3 regions of the Cupriavidus sp. HY129 genome follow, and region 2 is predicted to be linked to each of the others. Evidence: predicted binding sites of a transcription regulator. Region 2 holds the regulator's gene; each other region holds the start of a gene.
What was found. The regulator NrdR, encoded in region 2, represses ribonucleotide reductase genes. The targets are predictions, from matches to a motif close to CACNANATNTNGTG.
Positions count from the first base shown of each region.

Region 1: a site for NrdR is predicted at 2,242-2,255, ahead of K6G35_RS13780 (ribonucleoside-diphosphate reductase subunit alpha). Genes of this name have one in related genera too.
Region 3: a site for NrdR is predicted at 1,743-1,756, ahead of K6G35_RS23540 (ribonucleoside triphosphate reductase). Genes of this name have one in related genera too.

Region 1 is NZ_CP083254.1:3,003,099-3,006,376, forward strand. It holds gene K6G35_RS13780 (ribonucleoside-diphosphate reductase subunit alpha) at 1-2,005, opposite strand, end outside; gene ampD (1,6-anhydro-N-acetylmuramyl-L-alanine amidase AmpD) at 2,525-3,127, opposite strand; gene K6G35_RS13790 (sigma-54-dependent transcriptional regulator) at 3,120-3,278, opposite strand, start outside.
Region 2 is NZ_CP083254.1:2,653,797-2,657,074, reverse strand. It holds gene K6G35_RS12160 (PilW family protein) at 1-438, opposite strand, end outside; gene K6G35_RS12155 (hypothetical protein) at 435-824, opposite strand; gene nrdR (transcriptional regulator NrdR) at 1,101-1,568, opposite strand; gene glyA (serine hydroxymethyltransferase) at 1,713-2,960, opposite strand; ZMP/ZTP riboswitch at 3,143-3,245, opposite strand.
Region 3 is NZ_CP083255.1:1,603,545-1,606,822, reverse strand. It holds gene K6G35_RS23540 (ribonucleoside triphosphate reductase) at 1-1,690, opposite strand, end outside; gene K6G35_RS23535 (fatty acid--CoA ligase) at 1,901-3,278, opposite strand, start outside.

The sequences.
Region 1 (3,278 bases), 350 kb from region 2:
CCATACCCACCGGACGGTGGCGCAGGTTCGAGTTGCGCGCCTTCTCTACCGCGTAGTAGTTGATGTCGATCACGTTGTCGAGCATGCGCATCGCGGTGCGGATCGTCTTCTGCAGCTTGGCGTGATCCAGCACGTACGTGCCATCGGCCTGTTGCATCAGGTGGGCCACCAGGTTCACGGAACCCAGGTTGCACACGGCGATTTCGCTCTCGTTCGTGTTCAGCGTGATTTCCGTGCACAAGTTCGAGCTATGCACCACACCCACGTGCTGCTGCGGGCTGCGGATGTTGCACGGGTCCTTGAACGTGATCCACGGATGGCCGGTTTCGAACAGCATGCCCAGCATCTTGCGCCACAGCTGCATGGCCGGCACTTTCTTGAACAGCTTCAGTTCGCCGTTGGCGGCCTTGGCTTCGTAGCCCAGGTAGGCCTGCTCGAATGCCTTGCCGACCTTGTCATGCAGGTCCGGGCAGCTGGCCGGCGAGAACAACGTCCATTCGCCATTTTCCATCACACGCTTCATGAACAGGTCCGGAATCCAGTTGGCCGTGTTCATGTCGTGCGTGCGGCGGCGGTCATCGCCGGTGTTCTTGCGCAGCTCGAGGAATTCCTCGATGTCCAGGTGCCACGTTTCCAGGTACGCGCAGACCGCGCCCTTGCGCTTGCCGCCCTGGTTCACGGCCACGGCCGTGTCGTTGACGACCTTCAGGAACGGCACCACGCCCTGCGACTTGCCGTTGGTGCCCTTGATGTGCGAGCCCAGCGCGCGCACGTTGGTCCAGTCGTTGCCCAGGCCGCCAGCGAACTTCGACAGCAGCGCGTTTTCCTTGAGCGCCTCGTAGATGCCTTCCAGGTCGTCCGAGACCGTGGTCAGGTAGCACGACGACAGCTGCGAGCGGCGCGTGCCCGAGTTGAACAGCGTCGGGGTCGACGACATGAAGTCGAACGACGACAGCAGCTGGTAGAACTCGATCGCGCGCGCTTCACGGTCCTTCTCTTCCAGCGCCAGGCCCATGGCCACGCGCATGAAGAACGCCTGCGGCATTTCGATGCGCACTTCGTCCACGTGCAGGAAGTAGCGGTCGTACAGCGTCTGCAGGCCCAGGTAGTTGAACTGGAAGTCGCGCGAGGCGTCCAGCGCGGCGCCCAGGCGGGCCAGGTCGTACGTGGCCAGCTTTTCGTCGAGCAGTTCGGCTTCGATACCGCGCGCGATGAACTTCGGGAAGTACTCGGCGTACTTCGTCGCCATCTCGGTCTGGGTCACTTCGGCGCCCAGGATTTCCTTGCGGATCGTGTGCAGCAGGATACGGGCGGTCACCTGGCTGTAGGCCGGGTCCTTCTCGATCAGCGTGCGCGCAGCCAGGATGGCGGAGTCGTAGACCTGCGTCATCGGCACGCCGTCGTACAGGTTCTTGAGCGTTTCCTTCAGGATCGGCTCTGCGCTGACGGCCTTGCCGAGGCCGCTGCAGGCGTTATCGATCAGCGCGTGCAACGCCGCCAGGTCCAGCTGGTACGTCACACCGTTATCGGTCACGTTGAACGACACGCCGGCCTCCTGTACGCGGGCCACCGCCTGCGCGTTGGCCTGGGCGCGTTCCTGCGTGCGCTTTTCGCGGTACAGCACGTAGGCGCGGGCCACCTCATGTTCGCCCGAGCGCATCAGCGCCAGTTCCACGTGATCCTGCACGTCTTCGATATGGAACGTGCCGCCGTTCGGACGGCTGCGCACCAGCGCGCGCACCACATTCTGGGTCAGTTGCTCGACGATCTCGCGCACGCGCGCGGATCCCGCGCCCTGGCCGCCGTTGACGGCCAGGAATGCCTTGGTCATGGCCACGGCAATCTTGTTCGGCTCGAACGACACCACGGCGCCGTTACGGCGGATCAGCTTGTAGTCCTGATAGGTAACGCCTGCAGCGACGGGGCTCTGCTGCGCAATGCCGGCTGCTGCGCCAGCAACGCCAGTCACGCCAGTGGTTTGTTGTTCGTTTTGGGCCGTTTGCATGAGGTAACTCCTGTTTTAACCCTTGTATTGAAGACTTCTGCTGAAGATGACAAAGTCCCTAGCAAAATGCGCTCCAGAAGACACTCGACACTGGCCATGCCAGGCGAGAACCAAACTGCACAGGCGTTCATTCTGCTAGGGACTCTTTTACAGCCCGACCCGGTTGAATTTTGTGACGCACACACCGCAAGCTGCTGCGGCGAGGCTTCACTCTTGGGTCGGCTCCCCGGAAAAACCACTAGATATAGTGGTCACATCGAAAATCTGGGCTAAGTATAGTGAAACGAGCCTGAATGACCAGTCTTGACAATCAGCTTTCACATTGCCCGGCCGGCGGTGCGGCAGCGCCACAATCCCGCAAAGCCCGCTGCCTCAAGGGTTCGCGGCAAGCCGTTCGGTGGCGCACAAGATTTTGAAAATATTTCTATGGGAACAGGTCGGCGATAGGTGCCCCAGAATGTGGCAGCCGTCGTGACGATTCGGGGCCCGGCGCACCCTATTTGGCCCCCCCTGGGAAACCTACCTTGCGTGCCGGTACGGCATCATCGCCGGCGGTAGCGCGGCCTGTTTCGCAAAGCGGCTCCAGTCGAAGTGGGGGCCTGGGTCGGTCTTGCGCCCCGGCGCAATGTCGCTGTGGCCAGCGACGCCCTGGATCGGATAGGCGGCCCGCAGGGCACTCACCAGCGCGGCCACCGTCTCGTATTGCGCTGGCGTGAACGGCTGGTCGTCGGCGCCCTCGATCTCGATGCCGATCGAGAAGTCGTTGCAGCGTTGGCGTCCGCAATAGTCGGACTGGCCAGCGTGCCACGCACGTTGCGTGCAGGCGACAAACTGAACCGGCTCGCCATCGCGACGGACCAGGAAGTGGGCCGATACCCGGACGTCGCGAATCGTCTCGAAAAACGGATGGCGCGTGGCATCGAGCCGATTCTGGAAGAACGCCTCGATATCGTCGGAGCCGAACTGCCCCGGCGGCAGGCTGATGTTGTGCAGTACCACCACATCGACCGCCATGCCTTCGGGGCGGGCGTCGAAGTTCGGGGACGGCACGCGGCGGGCCGCGGGGATCCAGCCGTCGGCGTCGGGCTGCCAGTCACGGACCCGGCCTGCGGCGTCAGACATCTCGCCCCTCCCCTTCGGCCAGCGATTCGCTATCGTCCCGGCCACTGCGCCCATCCTCCTCGCAGATGCCAAGTTGCTCGATCCGGTACCGCAACTGGCGGAAGTTCAGACCCAGCAGCGGCGCCGCGGCGGTCCGGTTGAAGCCGGTCTG
Region 2 (3,278 bases):
TTTTGCAGGCAGCGCGTAGCCACTGCAGTCAGTCATCGTGCCGTCGGCCAGGCTTGGGTCGGTTGCCCGGCCGCTGCCGGAAAATCGCACCAGCAGTGCATCGCTGCCACGGACGCCGCGTCGCCCACATTCCAGCCCGTCATCGATCGACGGCGCACCACAATCGTCATGGCCTTCAAGCGGCCCCTGTGGGGCGGGGTGTGCGGGCTCCAGCGCAACCTGCGCGGGAATCCAGCCCGCATGCCGGATCGCATGCGCGATGATGGCCAATGCGCGCTGACCGCGCTCTTCGATCTCGATCCCGTCTGCCACACTGGCATAGGCGTCCCGCATGACCTGCCACATGGTCAGCGCAGCGAGCATTGCAATCGTGCCAAGCGCGACACCGATCATCATGCCCACCAAGGTGAAGCCGTGTTGCTGCGATCTTGGCCTCATGGTGCTACCCACAATGCCAGCCGGGTAGGCATGGTGTCAATTCCGGCTGCATCCGTCGGAGAACGGCTCTCGATGGTCGCGATCGCGAGGCGTTTGTCTGGCACGCAACGCTCTTGCTGCCCGGCCAATCCGCAAAGCGGGATCGGGAGCGCGTCGTTGCCGGGTGGCTGCAGTGCCATTGCACTTGCTTCGGCCAGTTCAGCGGCCCGCATCAGGGCGGTGGTCAGGTGTTCCTGTTCACCGGTCCAGCGCAGGCAGACCGTGCCGAGCATCCCCAGCGGTATCGCGCCGAGGCCGATGACGGCCAGGCTCAGCAATGCCTCGAACAGGACGTGACCTCGGCACGAAGTCAATGAAGGGGAACGGGGGTGAAGGCGGGCAACCATGGCGTATCGGTTCGATTGGAACGGAAGGCCACGATAACGGCGGGGATGGTGTCAGGACGTGTCTGGCTGTGGAGGATTGGTGTCAGTGTGTTTCCGAGTCGAGCCCGGAAACATCCGAGTCAGTGCCAGAGTCGTCAGGGGCGTGACATCACGCAAGTCTGGCTTTCGAGGTCCGGGTTGCACACAGGCCGTGAGGCGGACCTGCAAGCGCGCTCGCTTGCCTCGCTCTACCCAAGAGCAGCAAGTGGTGATGAGACAGCGCTTCTGCGGTCCTTCCTACCCCTTTCGCGGGGTGGATGACGAGAATTCGTCGAGCATGTCCCGGAATTCGGAAACGTCCTCGAAGCTGCGATACACGGATGCAAAGCGGATATAGGCGATCTTGTCGAGCTTGCGAAGCTCGCGCATGACCAGCTCGCCGACCTGGCTGCTCGGGATTTCCTTCTCGCCCAGAGCCAGCAGTTTTTCTTCGATGCGAGTGATCGCTTCGTCGATGGCCTCGGCGGAAACTGGCCGCTTGCGCAGTGCCAGCCGCATCGAATCCTTGAGCTTGGCGCGCGCGTAGTCCACGCGCGAGCCATTTTTCTTGACGATGGCGGGAAAGAACAGCTCGATCCGCTCGTAGGTGGTGAAGCGGCGGTCGCAGGCTTCGCAGCGGCGTCGGCGGCGCACGGTATCGCCATCTTCCGAGACGCGGCTGTCAAGAACCTGGGTGCTGGAATGACCGCAGAAGGGGCATTTCATGCCTGACCACCTGAATGTAAGAGCCTGACCGCATTTTGCATCTTCGATTTCTGTTGCGGTCCTGCGGTTGTTGAAACGGCGCTGTCACCATAGAGGTGACAGCGCCGTTCGTGTGCGCTAACTATAGCGCGATCGACTGGCGAATCAGCCGTAGACCGGGAAGCGACGGGTCAGTGCGGCAACCTGTTCGCGCACGGCGGCGATGTTGGCCTCGTCGTGCGGGTTGTCCAGCACGTCGGCGAGCAGGTTGGCCACCTGGCGGGCTTCTTCTTCCTTGAAGCCGCGCGTGGTCATGGCCGGCGAGCCCAGGCGGATGCCCGAGGTGACGAACGGCTTTTCCGGATCGTTCGGGATCGCGTTCTTGTTCACCGTGATATGGGCGTCGCCGAGGATCTTCTCGGCTTCCTTGCCGGTGATCTTCTTGGCGCGCAGGTCAACCAGCATCACGTGGCTTTCCGTACGGCCCGACACGATGCGCAGACCGCGGGCGATCAGCGTTTCGGCCAGTGCGGCGGCGTTCTTGACCACCTGTTCCTGATACGCCTTGAAGTCCGGCTGCAGCGCTTCCTTGAAGGCTACGGCCTTGCCGGCGATCACGTGCATCAGCGGGCCACCCTGGATGCCCGGGAAGATGGCCGAGTTGATGGCCTTCTCATGCTCGGCCTTCATCAGGATCACGCCGCCGCGCGGGCCGCGCAGGCTCTTGTGGGTGGTGGTGGTCACGAAGTCGGCGTGCGGCACCGGGTTCGGGTACACACCGGCGGCGATCAGGCCGGCGTAGTGGGCCATATCCACCATGAAGTAGGCGCCAACTGCCTTGGCAACCTTGGCGATGCGTTCGAAGTCGATGCGCAGCGCGAAAGCCGATGCGCCGGCGATGATCAGCTTCGGCTTCTTCTCGTGGGCCAGCTTTTCCAGCGCGTCGTAGTCGATGTCTTCCTGCGCGTTCAGGCCGTAGCTGACCACGTTGAACCACTTGCCGCTCATGTTCAGCGCCATGCCGTGGGTCAGGTGACCGCCTTCGGCCAGGCTCATGCCCATGATCGTGTCGCCCGGCTTGAGCATGGCGAAGAACACGCCCTGGTTGGCCTGCGAGCCCGAGTTCGGCTGCACGTTGGCGGCTTCGGCGCCAAACAGTTGCTTCACGCGGTCGATGGCGAGCTGCTCCACCACGTCCACATACTCGCAACCGCCGTAGTAGCGCTTGCCGGGATAGCCTTCGGCGTACTTGTTGGTGAGCTGCGAACCCTGGGCGGCCATCACGGCCGGCGAGGTGTAGTTCTCGGAAGCGATCAGTTCGATGTGATCTTCCTGACGCTGATTTTCCTTCTGGATCGCGGCAAAGACTTCGGGGTCGATTTGCTCGATCGTGAAGCGGCTACGTTCAAACATGGCGTGACTCGTCTGTTTAAAAGGGAGAGCGGATGGCACGGCCGGTACGGAAACCGGATGCCTGTCGACGCTACTCTGTATTGCGGAATTTTCGCGTATTAGGGCGCGCGGGGAAGGCACTGGCGTCCAGCACCGGGGGCGCGAAAACGCGACCAGCCGGTGCAGGGCGCACCCTGCTTCCCATTCGCTGCCCAGGCGAGCGGCAGGCGCATCGAATATCACGCCCAATGAACTTGCGCTTCCTCGTGGTAGTACCCACTGACTTCGCCAGTCGCGCAAGGTGGAATGGTTGCCGCAGAGTTTACGCGAGCAAGCGGC
Region 3 (3,278 bases), on a different replicon from region 2:
TGTCCTCGTCGCACTTCGGGCAGAAGCGGTGTTCGCCGGCCAGATAGCCGTGCTTGGGGCAGACGGAGAACGTCGGCGTGATCGTGATGTAAGGCAGCCGGAACGACTCCAGCGCGCGACGCACCATCCGCTTGCAGGCCTCGCCGCTGGACAGTCGCTCGCCCATGTAGAGATGCAGGACCGTGCCCCCGGTGTACTTCGATTGCAGGGCTTCCTGACGTGCCAGCGCCTCGAATGGATCGTCGGTAAAGCCGACGGGCAACTGCGACGAGTTCGTGTAGTAGGGCTGATCGGCCGTGCCGGCCTGCAGGATGTCGGGCCAGCGCTTGCGGTCTTCACGCGCGAAGCGATACGTGGTGCCTTCCGCGGGCGTGGCCTCCAGGTTGTACATGTGGCCCGTGGCTTCCTGGAATTCGACGATCCGCCCGCGCACATGGTCCAGCAGACGCATCGCCATCGCGTGCCCGGCTTCCGTAGTGATGTCGTACGCATCGGCCGAGAAATTGCGGATCATCTCGTTGATGCCGTTTACGCCAAGCGTCGAGAAATGATTGCGCAGTGTGCCCAGGTAGCGCTTCGTGTAGGGGAACAGCCCTTCGTCCATCAACTGCTGGATACGCTCGCGCTTGGCCTCCAGCGTGTCGCGGCCCATGTCCAGCAGTGAATCGAGCCTGTTCAGCAGTGCGGCTTCGTCGCCTTGATACAGATAACCAAGTCGCGCGCAGTTGATGGTGACCACACCCAGGGACCCGGTCTGCTCCGCACTGCCGAACAAGCCGTTGCCGCGCTTGAGCAATTCACGCAGATCCAGTTGCAGGCGGCAGCACATGGACCTGACCATATTGGGCGTCAGGTCCGAGTTCACGAAGTTCTGGAAGTACGGCAGGCCGTATTTCGCCGTCATCTCGAACAACCGCGCAGCGTTCTCGCTTTCCCACGGGAAATCCGGCGTGATGTTGTAGGTGGGGACCGGGAACGTGAAGACGCGCCCTTTGGCATCACCCTGCGTCATCACCTCGATGTACGCACGGTTGATCATGTCCATCTCCGCCTGCAGGTCGCCATAGCGGAACGGCATTTCCTCGCCGCCGATGACGGGCACCTGTTCCTTGAGATCGTCGGGACATGTCCAGTCGAACGTCAGGTTAGTGAATGGCGTCTGCGTGCCCCAGCGCGACGGCACGTTGAGGTTGTAGATCAGCTCCTGGATGTGCTGCCTGACCTCGGGGTACGTCATCGCGTCCTTGCGGATGAAGGGCGCCATATAGGTGTCGAACGACGAGAAGGCCTGCGCGCCGGCCCATTCGTTCTGCATCGTCCCCAGGAAATTCACGATCTGCCCGACCGCGCTCGACATATGCCGCGGCGGCGCGGCTTCCACCTTGCCAGGCACGCCGTTGAGGCCTTCATGGAGCAGAGTGCGCAACGACCAGCCGGCGCAGTAGCCGGACAGCATGTCGAGATCGTGAATATGAAAGTCACCTTCCCGGTGCGCGGCGCCAGCCTCGGGCGCGTAGACATGCGAAAGCCAGTAGTTGGCGGTGACCTTGCCGGCCACATTGAGGATCAGGCCGCCCAGCGAATAACCCTGGTTGGCATTGGCGTGAATCCGCCAGTCCTTGCGGTCCAGGTATTCATTGATGGACGACTCGACGTCGACAGTTGTCGCGCCCCGGATGTTCTGCTGCATCGCACCCCTCCCGTGCTTACGCACAAAATATGGGGTGAATTATCTATATCGACACCATAGGTGGTGTTGCGACAGATCAAACGGCGACACCGCTGGGGGGCGCGACACATCGGGCGGCGGGTCGGGCAGATCTCGCCAGCAAGGCGATCCAGACCTCGACCGCCCGGTGCCATCTGGCGCCGGATGCGCCCTTCCCCGGCCCCCGAGTGCCTAGTTCACCTGCCGGGTACGGCCCGTCCAGTACGGTTCCCGCAGCGCCCGGCGCAGCAGCTTGCCGGATGGATTGCGCGGCATGGCGTCGATGAAGTCGATGCTCTTGGGCACCTTGAAACCCGCGATGCGCTCGCGCGCCCAGCCCAGAATGCTGTCGGCGTCCGCGGCCACACCCGGGCGCAGCACCACCATCGCCTTGACCGCCTCGCCCCACCGCTCGTCCGGCACACCGATCACGGCCACGTCGGCAACGGCCGGGTGGCCGTAGATGGCACTCTCCACCTCGGCCGGGTAGATGTTCTCCCCGCCGCTGATGATCATGTCCTTGACCCGGTCGTGGATATAGAGGTAACCGTCCGCGTCCATGTAGCCGGCATCGCCACTGCGCAGCCAGCCGTCGGCGTCGATGGTGCGGGCGGTCTCTTCCTCCTGCTTCCAGTAGCCCGCCATGTTCTGCGGCGAGCGGATCACCACTTCGCCCACCTCGCCGGCAGCCAGCCTCTGGCCATCCGGCCCGACCACCGCCACCTCGCTACCGGGCATGGCCTTGCCGGCGGCGCGCATGCGCGGGACATCGGCGGGCGTATGGTCTTCCGGCGGCAGCGCCACGATCGTGCCCGTGGTCTCCGTCATGCCGTACTGCTGCACGAAGCCGCAGCCAAACACCGCCATGCCCTCGCGCAGCAGCGCCGCGGGAATCGGCGACGAGCCGTACAGCATGTGCTTGAGGCGTGAATAGTCCACCTGGCGCGCGCGCGGATCACGCAGCACGATCTGCATCGCAGCCGGCACCATGAACAGCTTGCTGATGCGGTCGTGCTCGATATAGTCGAGCACCTTGCCCGGATCGAATTCGCGCGCCACGACACCCTTGCAGCCGACCAGAACACCGCGCACGCCCCAGCCTGAACCGCCGATATGCGCCACCGGCATGGCCACCAGCGACACATCTTCGTCGTTCCATTGCGACCAGTCGGCGCCTTCGCGCAGCGAGATCTCGGTACCACTAGTCAGGTTGCGATGCATCAGCATCACGCCCTTGGGACGTCCGGTAGTGCCAGACGTGTAGAGCTGCAGCACCACGTCAGCAGGCTTCGCTTCGTGCGCCGGTGGCGTATCCGGGCACGCATCGCGCCAGTCCGTGTAGGCCGGCCAGTCTGGCTCCCCGCCCTCCATCGCCACGGCGCGGCGCACCAGTGGCAGCGCTGGCAGCAGGTTGCGAACCGATGCCGATGACTCGGGGCCGACAAAGACCAGCGTCGCGTCGCAGTGCGAGACGATGTACTGGATTTCAGGCCCTGCCAGCCGCCAGCTCACCGGCACAATGACGGCCCCCATCTTGGCCGCGCCAAAGAATAGTTCGAAATAGTGGTCG